Regions from separate parts of the Paenibacillus sp. TSM33 genome, predicted to be linked through region 2. Evidence: riboswitches for the same ligand, from Rfam matches in the RefSeq annotation. Region 2 holds a riboswitch; each other region holds the start of a gene.
The links. Region 2 has a riboswitch for thiamine pyrophosphate ahead of ACN6NF_RS01910 (ABC transporter substrate-binding protein). Riboswitches for the same ligand answer to the same signal wherever they lie in the genome.

Region 1 (5,424 bases), on a different contig from region 2:
TGAATGTTATGGTATAGCGTATCCGGTTCGAGTAGGAAAGTGCTGTCCAAGATCATTGCGTCCACATCTTTGGTTTGCAAGCCCGCTTGAAGTGCGGTTCCTGCTCCCATAGAGAAGCCCCATACGATAATTTCCGATGAGCCACGTTGCTTTGCAAGCTGGATGGCCCCAAGAAGCTGTTGGGATTCCGCCTTACCTCCGGTTGCGACGGCTTTGCTGTTTTGTGAAGCGAATCCGTAATCGAACATAACCACATTAAAGTTCAAACGATGGGCATAATGCGCCAGATCATACATGGGAATCCAGCTTTCTTCACGGTTAGCCCCATAACCATGACTGAAAATAATCGTTTTCCGCGATTGATCTGCCGGAATATACCAGCCTTGTACCATACGGCTGCCATCTTTGGCTGGGAAGCTGACTTCCTCATATGGCATACCTTTGGCCTGCATCGGATTAGAGTACAAGGGTGCGACAGTGGGATTCGTAAGTACCCAAGCGATGTAAGCATGCAAGGCAATAAAGCAAAACAACAGAAAAAATACAACCGACAGCAGCAGAGCAATCACAATGTGCTTGAACCGCAGCAGACGGGGATTAAAGAGTGGGGTGGACGGCTCCTGAACAGCGGTCTGTAGCTGAGCGTTGCGCTGGGATGTCGAAATCATGTAAGAGCCTCCTTATATAAAATTGATTTTCGAATCATAGAATTTAGGTATAATTCCACTTGAAAATAGTAGGGTATGTCCGTATAGATACCTATTATCGTATGATGGGGATTATCCAAAGTCAACGCCTGAACCGGAAAAGTAAAAATGATGCAAAGAATTGTCGATGTTTGTTCTTGTTCTGTAATGTGGTTGTCACAAAAACATCGGTTTACAGTGGCTGCGACTATTTTATATAATTTATGTAACCATGTTTCATAGTGTGAAACGAATATGGATACAAGAGGAGCGGTTCGCGATGGAAGACCGTAAATTAACCGTCCGCGCTGTAGAGCGTGCACTTGATATATTGCTGTGTTTTACCGCAGATTCTGATCTTGGTCTAACGGAGATTGCCTCCCAAATTGGTCTACATAAAAGCACCGTTCATCGTCTTTTGACTACGCTGGAGGATCGGGGGTTTGTCGTTCGGAATGCCGAAACGGAAAAATATCGGCTTGGCTTTCGCATATGGGAGCTGTCCACGCATTTGTCCCAAAGCGATGAGCCAGCGGTGTTGTTACAGCCTGCAATGGAAGGACTGCGTGATCGCTTAGGGGAGACGGTGAGCTTGTACCTGCGGGATGGAAGCATGCGTATTCGCATACAAGCCGTGCAGAGCAATCAGGCGATTCGCAGGGTTGCGCCTGTGGGAGCGCGTATGCCGCTGGCTGTGGGAGCCTCCAGCAAGGTGCTGGCGGCTTTTATGCCGCCACAGGAGCTGGAGGTACTGCTAAGCGGGGATGAATGGCCACCTTCGGTAGACCCGGAGGTTTATAAAGCCCAACTCCAGGACATTCGTGAGAAGGGCTATGCGACCAGCTATGAAGAACGTGAGCCAGGAGCTGCGGCTGTGGCCGCGCCTATTGTGAACCGAAAGGGACAGGTGGCAGCGGCTTTATCTGTATCCGGTCCGGTCAGTCGACTTGCGCCTGAGACGCTGCATGATTTTGCTCCGATTTTGATCGAAGCGGCCAAGGAAATGGGGCTTATGCTCCCGTAACAGGGTTAACACAAAAGGGAACCATAGAGGGTTGCCAAAGCCATAAATTTAAAGTAGTCTGATAGAGATGGCGGGTTGTCTGTTATAGCCGCCAGTTCAAGCGAATAGTAAGTATCACAGTTACTGGGGGAGCCTGTAATGCGGGCTGAGATGGAATCGGGCAAGATTCCGGACCCTTTGCACCTGATCTGGATCATACCAGCGTAGGGAAGTAATCGGCCATTGAAATGTATACGCAGCTGCTATCTACGGCCGCGCATTGGAATGTGATTATTCCACGTGCGCACGGTTTGGATAGCTGTCTCGTTCGATTAGCCGGTTCCCTAGGGAACCGGCTTTTTTGCATAGATCAGCGCCACCCTGGGAATGGTTCCGGATCGGTGTGTCATTTCAACGAAACGGGAGGAATGGACCATGAAACCGACGGAAACAGAAGGAACAAAAGAAACAGGAGTGAAATTAGCAGATGTAGGGTTGACGGGAATAAGAGAAGTAGAGGGGGAGAAGGACCACGCGGAGCAAGCTAGTGGGATAAAGCCCTTTCCGGGGAGCCGTAAGGTGTATATTCAAGGTTCTCGGCCGGACATTGCCGTGCCAGAGCGAGAAATTACGCTGCACCCCACACATACGCCGGAGGGCATGGAGCATCATGAGCCGTTGCGTGTGTACGATACGAGCGGTCCGATGACGGACGAAGCCTATCAGGTGGATATCCATCAGGGCTTGCCACCATTACGACGAGCTTGGGCACTGGAACGGGGGGACGTGGAGGCTTACGAGGGCCGCGCCGTTAAGCCGGAGGATAATGGGCTGAAGCCCGGCTCCAAACGGGAGACAGTGGAATTTCCCGGCGTGACCAACCGTCCGCTTCGAGCTGTGCAAGGACGCACCGTGACGCAAATGCATTATGCTCGGCAAGGGATCATTACGCCCGAAATGGAATTTGCGGCGATCCGTGAAGGAGTAGAGCCCGAGTTTGTACGGCAGGAGTTGGCGGCTGGACGAGCGATTTTACCTTCTAATATCAATCACCCGGAAAGCGAGCCCATGGTTATTGGGCGCCATTTTCACGTGAAGATCAATGCAAACATTGGGAATTCCGCGGTTTCGTCCTCCATTGAGGAAGAAGTGGAGAAGATGACCTGGGCTGTACGCTGGGGATCAGACACCGTCATGGACCTGTCCACAGGCCGTAATATTCATACGACGCGCGAATGGATCATCAGGAATTCGCCTGTACCGATTGGAACGGTGCCGCTATATCAGGCACTAGAAAAGGTGAACGGCGAAGCTGAGAAGCTGACGTGGGAACTGTATCGAGACACGCTGATTGAGCAGGCGGAGCAGGGAGTGGACTATTTTACAATCCATGCGGGTGTATTGCTGCGATATATACCGATGACGGCGAATAGAATGACGGGAATTGTATCCCGGGGCGGGTCGATCATGGCAGCCTGGTGCCTTGCACACCATCAGGAGAATTTTTTGTATACGCATTTTGAAGAAATCTGTGAAATTATGAAAGCCTACGATGTGGCCTTTTCTCTCGGGGATGGTCTGCGTCCAGGGAGTATCTATGATGCGAATGATGAAGCACAATTTGCGGAGCTGGAAACGTTGGGCGAGCTAACGCAAATCGCATGGAAGCATGATGTCCAAGTCATGATTGAAGGGCCAGGACATGTCCCTATGCACAAAATCAAGGAGAATGTGGATTTACAAATGGAGATTTGTAAGGAAGCTCCCTTTTATACTTTAGGGCCGCTGACGACGGATATCGCGCCAGGATATGATCATATTACCTCAGCTATCGGGGCGGCCATGATCGGTTGGTTCGGGACATCCATGCTGTGCTACGTTACGCCGAAAGAGCATTTGGGTCTGCCGAACAAGGATGATGTCCGCGAGGGAGTTATTACCTACAAAATTGCCGCACATGCCGCCGATCTGGCGAAAGGCCATCCACGGGCACAGCAGCGGGACGATGCTTTATCCAAGGCGCGTTTTGAATTCCGCTGGCGCGATCAGTTCAATCTTTCGCTTGACCCTGAGCGGGCCTTGTCCTACCATGATGAAACGCTACCGGCAGAGGGGGCCAAGGAAGCCCACTTTTGCTCGATGTGCGGTCCCAAGTTTTGCAGCATGCGTATCACGCAGGACATTCGTGCCTATGCGGCCGATAAGGGACTGAATGCCGAGGAAGCCGTCGCCGCCGGGATGCGAGAGAAGGCAGAGCAGTATCGGGAAGCTGGGCAGTAAAAATCGGTAGCGATACGAAAGTCAATCAACTGGGAAGCCTCAACGAAAAGTACAGTTAAGCTCGTCAGAGGTTGATTTCCATGAACGTATGAGCTAAGGTTTAGAAACGCGTGAGTAACAAAAAGCCGTGGTTCTCTACAGTCGATGTAGAAACCACGGCTTTTCAGCTTATGTAAAGCGGGATTATGCTACCGGATTAACGGCGACTTATTTTTTACCCATTTTTTCATTCAAAATGTCCTGAAAGCTGAGCTTCTTCTCCGAGCTATCTTCTTTCTTCTGCATACTCACCGGGTTGGCACGTTGGTATTGGTGGTGAAAAGGCATCAGGGTGTGGACAGTTAAGTTCATGGTATTCATGTGGTCATTCCTCCAATTCCATTTTGTCAAATTCAGATTGAGTTGCTTAGGACGTCTGTATAGGACTATTTGTATGTACTTGATGTCGTAATGCCGTGTAGGTTGCTTGGTAATGTTTCAATCATTATACCCGCATTTATCCAAAGTAAAACGCTTTTGACATAAAACAGGAATATGGTCGTATGTGTCCAAATTGTGTATTAGGAGGATGGTCATTTTAGGGGAAAATGTGCCTAGGGCCTAAACAAGGGCTAGAGGCCCGTTTTCCTGGTTTAGTAGTCGGGATTGTGTTTTTTTGTCGAATAACCTTGTATTAGCGGAATTCTGCAGAATTCTAAGGTTGGACTAAGGCAGTCTGGTGGCGAATTAAAGTGTCAAAGTTGTATTGACTTTATGTTGGGTAGTAGATACCATGAACTGGTTGTCAGCGTATTTTGGTAAGAAGAGTCAGCCAATCCATCTGGCAATTCATCCGTTGAAATGTTAGAGAAAGGATTAGAACATATATGAAAAAAAGCATGGCAGATATCGTATTTATTATTGTAGGTGCGTTTTTATTCGCGCTGGCTGTTAATCTGTATGTGATCCCGAATGAGTTTGGCGAGGGGGGCGTTACCGGGGTCACGATCATCCTGTACTACCTGTTTCAGTGGTCTCCCTCGATCGTCAATCTGGTGATTAATGGCTTGCTGCTGATTGTTGGATATAAATTTTTGGACAAGAGAACGACCCTGTACACTATAATTGCGGTCGCTTTTAACTCGTTGTTTTTACATTTAACGGTCAACTGGCGGATTGATTCGCATGAGCCGACGATTAATGCCATATTTGCCGGAGTGATGATAGGAGTTGGAATTGGCTTAATTGTACGGGTCGGTGGTACAACGGCAGGAACAGTTATTTTAGCCCGGATTGCCAACAAGTATCTGGACTGGAATATCAGCTATGCCTTGCTGTTTTTTGATCTAATCGTTGCTTTCTCTTCCTATTTTATTATTGGTCCAGAGAAATTAATGCTGACTATCGTTATTTTGTACGTCGGTACGAAGGTGATGGACTTCATGATTGAAGGATTGAATCCGAAAAAAGCGGTCA
Region 2 (5,424 bases):
TTTCGCGGTGCGTTTTCCTGCCCGAGCAGTATGTTGTCCAGCGTGGTGCGCCACGGGAAAAGGGCGGGCTGCTGCGGCATATAGCTAATATGACCGCGTTCACCAGTCACGTCCTGTCCATGCATACGAATATGTCCCTGCTGCGGCTTGAGCAGCCCGCCGATGATGTGAAACAGCGTACTTTTGCCACTGCCTGACGGACCAATGAGGGAGACAAATTCGCCCGGCTTAACGGTAATGGATACATCCTGTAGTACAGGCAGTGAGCTTCGCTTTTCCCGGAAGGCGAGGCTGATCCCGTCCAATTCCATAGCAGGAGGAGCAGGTGCCATTGCCTGCGGTTCTCCGGCTTGTTGCTGTTCATCAGCCACGGGTGGTGATGTCAAGTCCGTCGGATGCAGACTCATATGTGCCACGTCCTTTCATTAATGCTTTAATGCAATATGTGAAGGCTATTCTTGATCGGGCTTCCAGTGCACCAACCATTTCTCCAGTAGTAGAATAACGACAAACATCAGTAAGCTGAGTGTAACAATAATACCGATAGCGGCAAAAATGAGATCCGTACGATAGGCAGATTTTTGCAGCAACATATAATATCCAATTCCTTCACTGGCTCCAATCCATTCGGCAATAATCGCGCCCATCACACTGTAGGTAGCAGCGATTTTAATGCCAGAAAAGACTTGTGGCAGGGAGTGAGGCAGCTCCAGCTTCATAAAAATAGCCCGGCGGCTTGCACCCGACATCCGCATATAGTTCATCATCATACGGTCTGTCCGTGTCAGCCCATCCATGGCTGCTACAGCCACGGGAAAAAAGCATACTAATGTAATGACCATAAGCTTGGGCAGCACGCCAAAACCGAACCATACCATGAGCAACGGACCGAGGGCGATAATCGGAATGTTTTGGCTAAGGATCAAGAGCGGGTACAGAGCAGATTTGAGAAAAGGAATCGTATGAAGAACGATGGCGATCAACAGTCCAGTTGCTGTCCCTATAGCAAATCCCGCAAGTGTCAGGCGAATCGTAGCCCATGTATGGGTGCCAAGCAACGCCGATTGCGCCATGCCCTCTTGAACGATTAGGGATGGAGCTGGCAGCAGCCAGGATTCAATATGTAAATAGGAAACCGCTCCCTGCCAAGCCGCTAAAAAGAAGAGGACCGCCACAAGGGGCGGCCATACGCTTTTCCACCAGGATGCGTTCTTGCCTTTCGGATTCATGGGCGATACTTCTCGGTCAGCTTGTTCATGCTGATGCCCTGCGGGTTATGTGCGATTTTGATCTGTGAAATGACACTGGGACTTCCAGCTTCTGTCAAGGCCTCGTGCATATCTTTGACGACTTTCAGCAGTTCGTCCAGTTCGCCCTCCATTGTCGTATCCAATGGATTTACCTGATGCTTGACACCGGAACGCTGGATGAACTCAATCGCCTTGTCTACATAGGGATAAGAGTCTTCGTTATTAGGAGTTTTAGGGATGACTTGAATACTAAGAAGTGTATTAGCCATGTGAATTTCACCTGTCCTTTAGTTTTAAGTTCTAGGAAAATAAGATTGGTTTAAGGTGGTTGAGACCGCTTCGCGTTTCATTTGATCTTACGATCGCTGTTGCCGGGGGATTCTTTGAATTAATTTTTAAAGGTAAGAATCCAACAGCAAAGGCGACCGCTTCGCTTCTCCAGATTCAAATGAACCGCTCCGCTGCCAACCGTCTTAAAAGCACCTTATTTTTAAAGCTAAGTTGTGTGGCATTTTTACACATAAGCGCACCTGCTTTTGCGTTTAGATACCATGAGACTAAAGAAGTAGACCAAGTGGAACGAGAACGAAGTGGACGGAATGGTGCTGTACAAGCGAAGCGGTCGCTTTTGTCCCTGGATTTCTACCCTGCTGAGGACTTTATTTCGAGAAATCCGGGGGCGGTGGCGCTGGGAAGCACCATCCGTCCGCGTAGTGGAGCCTCGTTCACTTTTCTAGCTCAGTCTTATTTAGCTGGTAATTTAGCGTTTTAACAAAATGATCAACGCTTGGGCAAGAAGTCGTTTGTGAAGGCTTTATCGACTTCCAAAGGTTTGCTGAGCAGCTTGCGTTCATACATCCAGTCTGAGTAGTTTTGCCATACCTCCGCTTTTTGTACGCCCCATTGCGTGGCATCGTCCTGATAACGCGGGCTTAGCCATTTTTGGCTAGCAAGTACCAGTTTTTTGTCCAGCTCCGGCACAGCTTTGCTTAAGATATCTGCGGCTTCTTCCGGATGGGCGATGGTGTATTCATAGCCTTGTGCGGTAGCGTCCATGAACGCTTTGACTAGGTCAGGATCGTTTTTTATCGTCTGTTCATTGCTCACAATTACAGGTGTATAGTAATCGAGACTTTTGGAATAATCTTTTACATACAGCATATCCAAGGGCTCGCCTCGAAGCTTGGCCTCAATCCCGGTCCATGCGTAAAATATCCAGGCAAAGTCAATATCCCGCTTCACGGCTGTAAAATAGTCTGCATTGCCCATATTGACGATTTTCACTTTGCTCACATCACCTTGGTCTGAGTCCATGATGGATTTCATGACCGCTTCTTCTACAGGAGAACCCCAGCCGCCGTAGCTTTTACCCTCGAAATCTTTCGGGCTTTTAATTCCGCGGTTTACCGGAGCTGCGAAGCCAGAGGTGTTATGCTGAATCACCGCAGCGATAGATACGAGTGGTACGCCTTGGATGCGAGCCTGAGTGACGCCTTCTTGATAGCTGATACCAAAAGGTGCAGCATTCGAAGCAACCATTTGGTCGGCTCCCCCTGAACCAGGTTGAACAATTTGGACATTTAAGCCTGCTTTTTCGTAAAATCCTTTGTCCTTGGCGACATAGAGTCCCGTGTGATTCGTATTGGGTGTCCAGTCAAGTACGACTTTAACATCTTTGAGCCCCTTTGCCGAGGTAGACGTTGAAGTGTCGGCAGCAGGAACCTCCTTTTGCGATGTAGGGTGATTGCCGCCGCAAGCGGCCAGAGTCAGAGCCATGAGCCATAGACTGACCATACTCAGGCTTAACATTTTCATGCGCTTCATCGTTGTGTTCTCTCCTTTTTAATTACCCGTTATCCGTCCAATCAGACAGCTTATGTTCCCCATTTTCACAAAATAACATCTGCCGGAACGCAATCTTTCCAACAACTTCATCTTCAACAAAAAAAGCGCCCCGAGATTCGGGACGCTTGCGCTTGTATATACCAAAGTAAGGGATGTCCTGTTTTAATAAAAGGTACATCTTGCTTAAGCATTCCTACGCTGGCATTACCCAGATCAGGTTGTAAGGGTCAGTGTCTTGGGACACACTCTCAGCCGGCCGATTCCAGCACCCCTGGCATTGTATGGTTTAATGGGTTCGTTATTCGGGTTTACTACGACGATTATATGCCTTGAAGGCGGGTCTGTCCAGCCTTAAGGAAGCGCTCACGGTTCATTTGCCGAACGACAGGGTACACTTTTACTGTGAGCTTCGATCTGAAAATGAACATGAATCATTCAGAACTGATCCGGTCATGTTATTTCAGAACAGCTGCACAGTATGTCCAGAAGAGCTGGTGCCAAAGTGGCATAGCCCTATAGAATTCTAATTCGTAAAAAGGAGTTGTTGTACTGTGGGTAAAACGGAGACATTGGATCGTAGTCAGCTGGAACAGGCCATCGTGAAGGCTTTGGATAACAACAAATTTTGCTCGTTAGGTACGGTAGAGGACGGGAAACCGAAGGTACGCTATATGGCCCTTTTTAACGATGGAATGAACATTCATCTGGCGACAGATCGCAAAACACATAAAGTGGAGGAGCTAAAGGACAATCCGAATGCTTATCTGCTGCTGGGTTATGAAGTGGGTGGCACGAAGGAAGTCTTGGAAGTGGAAGCTACCGTCCAGGTTACAGCTGATGAGGGGTTACGCAAACAAGTGTGGAATGACTCTCTGAAAAAATGGTTTTCTGGACCGGATGATCCCGATTATGTCATTTTAGACGTCAATCCGACTCGTATTGAGTACGTGGGTCAACAAACGGAGCGCCAAGTGTGGACGAAATAGAAACAATATAAATTTATAAGTCAGTAAATTCCCGACCTTTTCAGGAGATTTACTGGCTTTTTTTGTGCAGAAACTAATTACTTTTTCATAAATATTTTAAGCAAATGACTACTCTTTTGTCCTACGTTGGATTAAAATAGGAATGGTGGGTTCAAAGCTTACATATATGTGCAAAAGTATGTATATGAGGCATACACCTTAATGAGGAGGGGTATATTTTGTTATTTCGTAAAAATTGGTTTAAAGGGTTTACAGCAGCAGTTGTAGCTTGCAGCCTGCTGGTGTTTTCAGCAGCTCCATCCTGGGCAGCTAGCGATTCCCGCGATAGCGCTACGGTGAATCTGCGGATCATGGAGACAACGGATATTCATGGGGCGCTGATGAATTATGATTACTATTCAGACAAAGAAACCAACGAATATGGCTTGGTTAGTACAGCTAGTTTGATCCAGAAGGCACGTAGTGAAACAAGAAACAGTATGCTGTTTGATAACGGTGATTTGCTGCAGGGCAACCCATTAGGCGATTATATGGCCCGCAACAAAACCTTTGAGAAAGAAGGCGGTGTTCATCCGGTCTATAAGATGATGAACTTGATGGGCTATGATGCAGCTACAGTGGGTAACCATGAATTCAACTACGGTCTCGACTTTCTGGACAAATCCCTCAAGGGCGCTGACTTTCCTTACGTAAATGCGAACGTTTATGTTAATAAAGGGGGCCAAGCTACTAAAAACTATTTTACCCCTTATCAGATTCTTGATAAAACAGTAATGGATGAGAAGGGCGAAGAGCACACACTCAGAGTGGGTGTAATCGGTCTGGTAACACCTCAAATTATGCAGTGGGATGAAGCCAATTTGAAGGATAAGGTCGTTACGAAGGATATTGTGGAAACAGCCAAAAAGTTTATTCCTCAAATGAAAACAGAAGGGGCTGACATTATTGTCGTGCTTGCACATACAGGGTATGAGGATGTGCCGCAAACGCCAATGATGGAAAATGCCGTTAAATATTTGAGCAAGGTAGACGGAATTAACGCGATTTTGTTTGGGCATGCTCATAAATCTTTCCCAAGCTCAGATTTTAAAGATATGAGCGGGGTAGATCTGGATAAAGGAACCATTAATGGCGTACCAGCAGTAGAAGCTTCATCGTGGGGCAAGGATCTGGGTATTATTGATCTGAGCCTTGAAAAGAAAAACCGTGAGTGGCACGTCATCGACTCTCAGTCTCAAGTTCGTCCAGTTGTGAGTACCACTAATCAGGCTGCGCAGTTTATTCCTGATTTTAAACTGGTTGAAGCGGTTAAAGAAGAGCACCAAGGAACGCTGGATTATATT
Region 3 (5,424 bases), on a different contig from region 2:
TCTGTTTTCTGGCGATGAGAGGCTGATAAATAGGGGTACGTCGGTTGACTACCGCAGGAAGGACAATTCGCCTTTTTAAGACGATCCACTGCTATTGCTACATACTCATTTTTCCACAGATCAAACGAAAGCAACTTTCCTCTCAAGTCCGCGGGATATCCACCAAGAAGTTTAAAGGCTTCTGTAGTCTGGTTAGCGGTAACCATCTGTACTGCCTGCGGAATAATGCCGGCCGTATCACATGTCTCTCCTCCAAACGGTACAGTTCCCATCAGACAGTGTAGACAAGGCGTTTGACCCGGTAAAAAAGTGTAAGTTACACCGTAGCTACCCACACATCCTCCATAAATCCAAGGAATACGATGCTTGAGAGCCACGTCGTTCATAAGAAGCCGGGTATCGAAGTTATCGGTTGCATCCATCATGAGATCCACACCCTGGATTAACTCTTCCAGCTCTTCTACCCCAACATCCAAGATATGTGCATGTATGATTGTTTCCGAATTAATATCCTTTAATCTTCGCTGGGCCGCTATTGCTTTGGGACACCTTTGCACAGCATCACTTTCCTGAAAAAGCTGCTGACGCTGCAAATTGCTCCATTCCACATAATCCCGGTCTACGAGACTTACCGTACCTACACCTCCACGAACTAGCGTTTCTGCAATACCTGTACCCAGCGCTCCAACACCTATGATTAATACGTGAGAGGAAGCAAGCCGGCGTTGTCCTGCAGGCCCAAAGGGCGCAAACCTTTCCTGTCTGGAATAACGGTCACTTTGTGGTGTGCCAGCACCGGATTTTTTTTCAGTTATCCTCATCCTTGAACCATGCCTTCTGTTGGACTGCTTGCCGAAGCATACCGTTTTACAGGAATCATCCCTGCCTCAAAACCATATCTGCCTGCACGCACAGCCAGCTTCATAGCTTCAGCCATTTTCACAGGGTTCTTCGCCCCCGCGACAGCTGTATTTAGCAGAACACCATCTGCACCCAACTGCATCGCCATTGCTGCGTCACCAGGTGAGCGAATGCCAGCATCGACGATAACCGGAACTTCCGCTTGCTCGATAATCAACTCTAATGAAAACGGATTGAGCAAACCATGTCCTGTACCAATCGGTGACGCCCCAGGCATAACGGCATGTACTCCAAGCTCTTGCAACCTCTTCGCTAGTATCACATCATCCGATATGTAGGGCAGTACAACAAAGCCTTCCTCTAGCAGCTTTTCACTAGCTTTCAACGTTTCAAAAGGGTCAGGCAACAGCGTCTTGCTATCCCCAATGACCTCCACCTTAATCATATCGCACAAGCCGGAAGCTTTTGCCAACTTGGCTATACGGATTGCCTCCTCTGCCGTTGTTGCTCCTGCTGTGTTGGGAAGAAGTGTATACTGGCTCAAATCCAGTGTATCAAGAAAATGCTGCTTATCCCGTTCCTCTAAATTCAATCTACGCACGGCAAACGTTAATATTTCCGTCTCAGCAGCCTCTACGGCTTGGGATTGGATATCCAAATCCGAAAATTTCCCTGTTCCCAGCAACAGCCTTGAGGTAAAAGTTGCTTTTCCAATGGTTAACATGATCAACCGCCTCCTACAAAATGTACAATTTCCAGGCAATCTCCATCCTTAAGTACCGTTTCATGATGATCTTCACGGGTCAATATATGCCGATTCAGCTCTACCACTACGGTTTTCACCTTTAAATCAAGTTCATGCAGCAATTGATCCACACGAGTAATTCGATTAGAAATGGTCATGCTCTGTCCGTTAATGGTCAGCTTCATAAGCTTTCCTCCTTGAGGAGTTCAGAAGAAAATTTGCTTATTCCAAGTGCAGCCGCACCAGCCCCTTTAAGCATGGCTGCCATCGCTCGTCCAGTCGCATCACTAAGCAGGACACCGTTGCGATAATGCCCGACTGCAGCATAGGCACCCTCTACTCCAGGAATAGGGCCAATGAAAGGACGCTCTGCAGTTGCCTGCGGACGTAAGCCTGCCCAAGCACGTATAAAAGAAGCTTCTTGTACACGGGGCAACCAGGCAGATGCACGTGCTAAGAGTCCTTCTAAGCCTCCTACGGTCACCTCTTTGTCATATTGATGCGGAAGACTCGTCGCACCAATCCAAAGCTCGTTATTCTGTTTAGGCACAAGGTAAACATCGTCGGCATAAATGGTATAATCCAACGGATGATCCTTCAAGGAGACTGCTACCGCTTCGCCCTTAACCGGATAAAGTGGATAATCAAATCCAATCTGTTCTAGCAATTTCAAGCTGTCCAAGCCTGCGGCAATCACGACCTGATCGCAGGAAAAAAATCCACTATCTGTTTGCACACCGCAAACTCGACCGTCCTGTATGACCAGTTCCTCAGCTTGAGTTCCGGACCATATTGTTGCTCCCAGTACCGCAGCTGCCCCTGCATAAGCACGACTAAGCTGAACAGGGGCCACTTGTGTCTCCTTTGATCGGTATATAGCCCCAATTACTTGATCTGCCAAGCCGGGAATCCGCCGGGCCACTTCCCTGGCATCCCACCAAACAGGACAATCATCCTCTCGCATATTGGCAGCATTCCAGCGTTTTTGGCCCTCAGCTTCCGAACGAAAGGGGGTCACAAAGCCTTCTGTTCGAAATTCCACTGAAATACCCGATAAACGTTCCAAATCACAGATAAGGTCAGGGAATGCATCTCGACTTGTACGGGCAAATCGTGCCAGCTCATGGTCTGCGAACTCTTCACTTTCCGCTGCCAGCATTCCCACCGCTGCTCCTGATGCTCCCTCACCAGGGATCCATCGTTCCAGCATGATCGTACTTCTTCCCTCCTTAGCCACATGATAAGCAATGGAACTGCCGATCACACCTCCGCCTATGACCAAGCATTCAGCGTGTCCTATCGCTTTTGTCTCTGTATGTGTCTTTGGCATTTGTTCCGTGTCTCCTCTCCAGTGAGTATTCCGCTTTCTTTAGTCTTGTTTCTTGCTACAGATTCGTGAACTACAAGATCTATCATTCGCCTATATTCCATCGCTGCTGCAACGGGTGACTCTGCTTCCCATATACCAGACATCACTGCAATTCCGCTTGCTCCGGCATGATAAAGCTCTGGAACATGGTGAGGTTGTATGCCTCCCAGCGCTATCACCGGAATGTCCGACAATCTGCAAATGCGTTCAAGCTGTGCTACACCCCGCGGTACAAGACCGCTCTTACAATGGGTCTTATATACATGGCCAAATAGTACATAGTCTGCTCCCGCCTGCTCAGCAGTCTGCGCCTCCTCCAAGGAATGTACAGACACTCCACATCGTGTACCCTTCGGAATTAGACTTTTTGCATCCACCACAGATAACCCATTAGCTGGTAGCTGGACAGCTCCTACAAAGGTAAGCATAGCTATGTCCACACGGTCATTTACTACAATTTGCTGCAAAGGAACTCCCTGCTCGATCATGCTACGAGTCAAAGAAAGCAAAGCAGAGGCACCCTTCTGTTTCAAACGTGCGTGTACATAATGAATACAAGGACAAATAGCAGCAGCCACTTGGGGTACATTCACGCAGGAGACACTTTCCATCGTAATTACGTGTAATTCGATCTCATTTTCACCTCTCTTGGACTAAAAAATTGAACTAGTGTTATAAAATAATCGGATAAGCTGAACCTATATAGTTACAGCCCCATATTAGGTAATATCATACGGAGCAGCCACATGTGCCAGCAATAATGAAAGGAGATCGTATGTAAAATCGTCTACGGAAGCTCGAACAAATGAAGATGATTGAAATGCAAAAAACCACTTCCAAAGGAAGTGGTTTGACGAACGTTCGAAATCAAACGGACATTATATCCGTAGACGTATATCGTTCCCCGCGCAAACAAAAGTAAAGAGCTGCTACCTTGTTTGTACGGAACTCACTTCCCTACGCTGGCATAACCCAGATCAGGTACAAAGGGTCCGAAATCCATTTATTCCGTCTCAGCCGCATGGGCGGCTCCCCTAGTGTGACTATTTTATTGTATCAGCTAAAGATAGCTTAGCATATTTTCCTAATTCTGCAAACCCCACGTCGTGTGAAATTTGTCAGAACTGGATTTTAGTTAACTTTACTAGACCACTCTTCTACATTCCACGTTTTGGTTACCCAGTCCTCGTAAAAGTCCGGTTCGTGGGATACAAGTAATACGGTCCCTTTGTATTCCTTCAAAGCGCGTTTGAGTTCATCCTTTGCTTTGACATCCAAGTGGTTGGTAGGCTCATCAAACAGTACCCAGTTGCTCTCACGCATTAACAGTTTACAAAGGCGGACTTTAGCCTGTTCTCCACCACTAAGCGCAGACAAAGGCCGGGTGATATGCTCATTCTTCAAACCACAGCGCGCCAAATGCGCTCGTACTTCATGCTGATTCAAATGCGGAAATTCATTCCATACATCGTCAATCGGTGTAATTTTCTCCGCCTTTACTTCCTGTTCAAAATAAGCAGGCTGCAAGAAATCCCCTTGATAGGTTTTTCCGCTGATTGGAGGTATTTTCCCAAGAATGGTTTTGAGCAACGTAGACTTACCAACACCATTGCAGCCAACAATTGCGATCTTTTCGCCACGTTCGATCGTCATAGACATTTTAGGCAAAAGGGCATGAGTGTAGCCAATTTCAAAATCAATCCCCTCAAAAACCGTTTTCCCGCTTGCACGGGCTTCTTTGAACTGAAAGGTTGGCTTTGCGGCTTCTTCAGGCTTATCAATACGTTCGATCCGATCAAGCTGCTTTTCACGGCTTTTTGCACGGCCTGATGTAGATGCGCGCGCTTTATTGCGCTGAATAAAATCTTCCTGTTTCTTAATATATTCCTGCTGCTTCTCATATGCATCAATATGCTGGGCTTTGTTCAGATCCGCCATTTCAAGAAACTTTTCATAGTTAGCTGAATAACGGGTCATCTTAGCAAATTCAAGATGGTAGATGACATTAACAACCTGGTTCATAAATTCAGTATCATGTGAAATTAGGATAAAAGCATAGGGATAATCCTTCAAATATCGCGTAAGCCATTCAATATGCTCTACATCCAAATAGTTGGTAGGCTCATCCAGCAGCAGTACATTCGGCTTTTCCAACAGCAACTTAGCAAGAAGCACCTTTGTCCGTTGCCCCCCACTAAGTGCTGCTACATCCCGATCCAGTCCGATGGCAGAGAGACCTAATCCATTCGCCATTTCTTCAACCTTCACATCAATGAGGTAAAAATCCCCCATATCCAGTTGCTCTTGAATTTCTCCCATCTGTTCCAGCAAGACTTCCAACTCTTCGGGAGAAGCCTCTCCCATTTTGTCAGTAATTTGCATCATTTCCTTTTCCAATTCCAACAAAGGAAGAAAAGCGTCTTTTAATACATCACGTACTGTTTTACCT

Region 1: it holds a riboswitch for thiamine pyrophosphate, as region 2 does, so the genes downstream of both, thiC (phosphomethylpyrimidine synthase ThiC) here and ACN6NF_RS01910 (ABC transporter substrate-binding protein) in region 2, are expected to answer to the same signal.
Region 3: it holds a riboswitch for thiamine pyrophosphate, as region 2 does, so the genes downstream of both, ACN6NF_RS13195 (thiamine phosphate synthase) here and ACN6NF_RS01910 (ABC transporter substrate-binding protein) in region 2, are expected to answer to the same signal.

What each region holds. Positions count from the first base shown of each region.
Region 1 covers NZ_JBLZXB010000009.1:131,255-136,678, forward strand. The annotation lists gene ACN6NF_RS03860 (alpha/beta hydrolase) at 1-668, opposite strand, end outside; gene ACN6NF_RS03865 (IclR family transcriptional regulator) at 967-1,710, shown strand; TPP riboswitch at 1,826-1,937, shown strand; gene thiC (phosphomethylpyrimidine synthase ThiC) at 2,125-3,969, shown strand; gene ACN6NF_RS03875 (hypothetical protein) at 4,177-4,329, opposite strand; gene ACN6NF_RS03880 (YitT family protein) at 4,836-5,424, shown strand, end outside.
Region 2 covers NZ_JBLZXB010000006.1:15,715-21,138, forward strand. The annotation lists gene ACN6NF_RS01890 (ABC transporter ATP-binding protein) at 1-407, opposite strand, end outside; gene ACN6NF_RS01895 (ABC transporter permease) at 453-1,229, opposite strand; gene ACN6NF_RS01900 (thiamine-binding protein) at 1,226-1,519, opposite strand; gene ACN6NF_RS01905 (hypothetical protein) at 1,579-2,022, shown strand; gene ACN6NF_RS01910 (ABC transporter substrate-binding protein) at 2,031-3,074, opposite strand; TPP riboswitch at 3,269-3,378, opposite strand; gene ACN6NF_RS01915 (pyridoxamine 5'-phosphate oxidase family protein) at 3,647-4,081, shown strand; gene ACN6NF_RS01920 (bifunctional 2',3'-cyclic-nucleotide 2'-phosphodiesterase/3'-nucleotidase) at 4,300-5,424, shown strand, end outside.
Region 3 covers NZ_JBLZXB010000017.1:294,209-299,632, forward strand. The annotation lists gene ACN6NF_RS13175 (ThiF family adenylyltransferase) at 1-821, opposite strand, end outside; gene ACN6NF_RS13180 (thiazole synthase) at 818-1,585, opposite strand; gene thiS (sulfur carrier protein ThiS) at 1,588-1,791, opposite strand; gene thiO (glycine oxidase ThiO) at 1,788-2,936, opposite strand; partial or broken gene ACN6NF_RS13195 (thiamine phosphate synthase) at 2,999-3,586, opposite strand; TPP riboswitch at 3,913-4,021, opposite strand; gene ACN6NF_RS13200 (ABC-F family ATP-binding cassette domain-containing protein) at 4,107-5,424, opposite strand, start outside.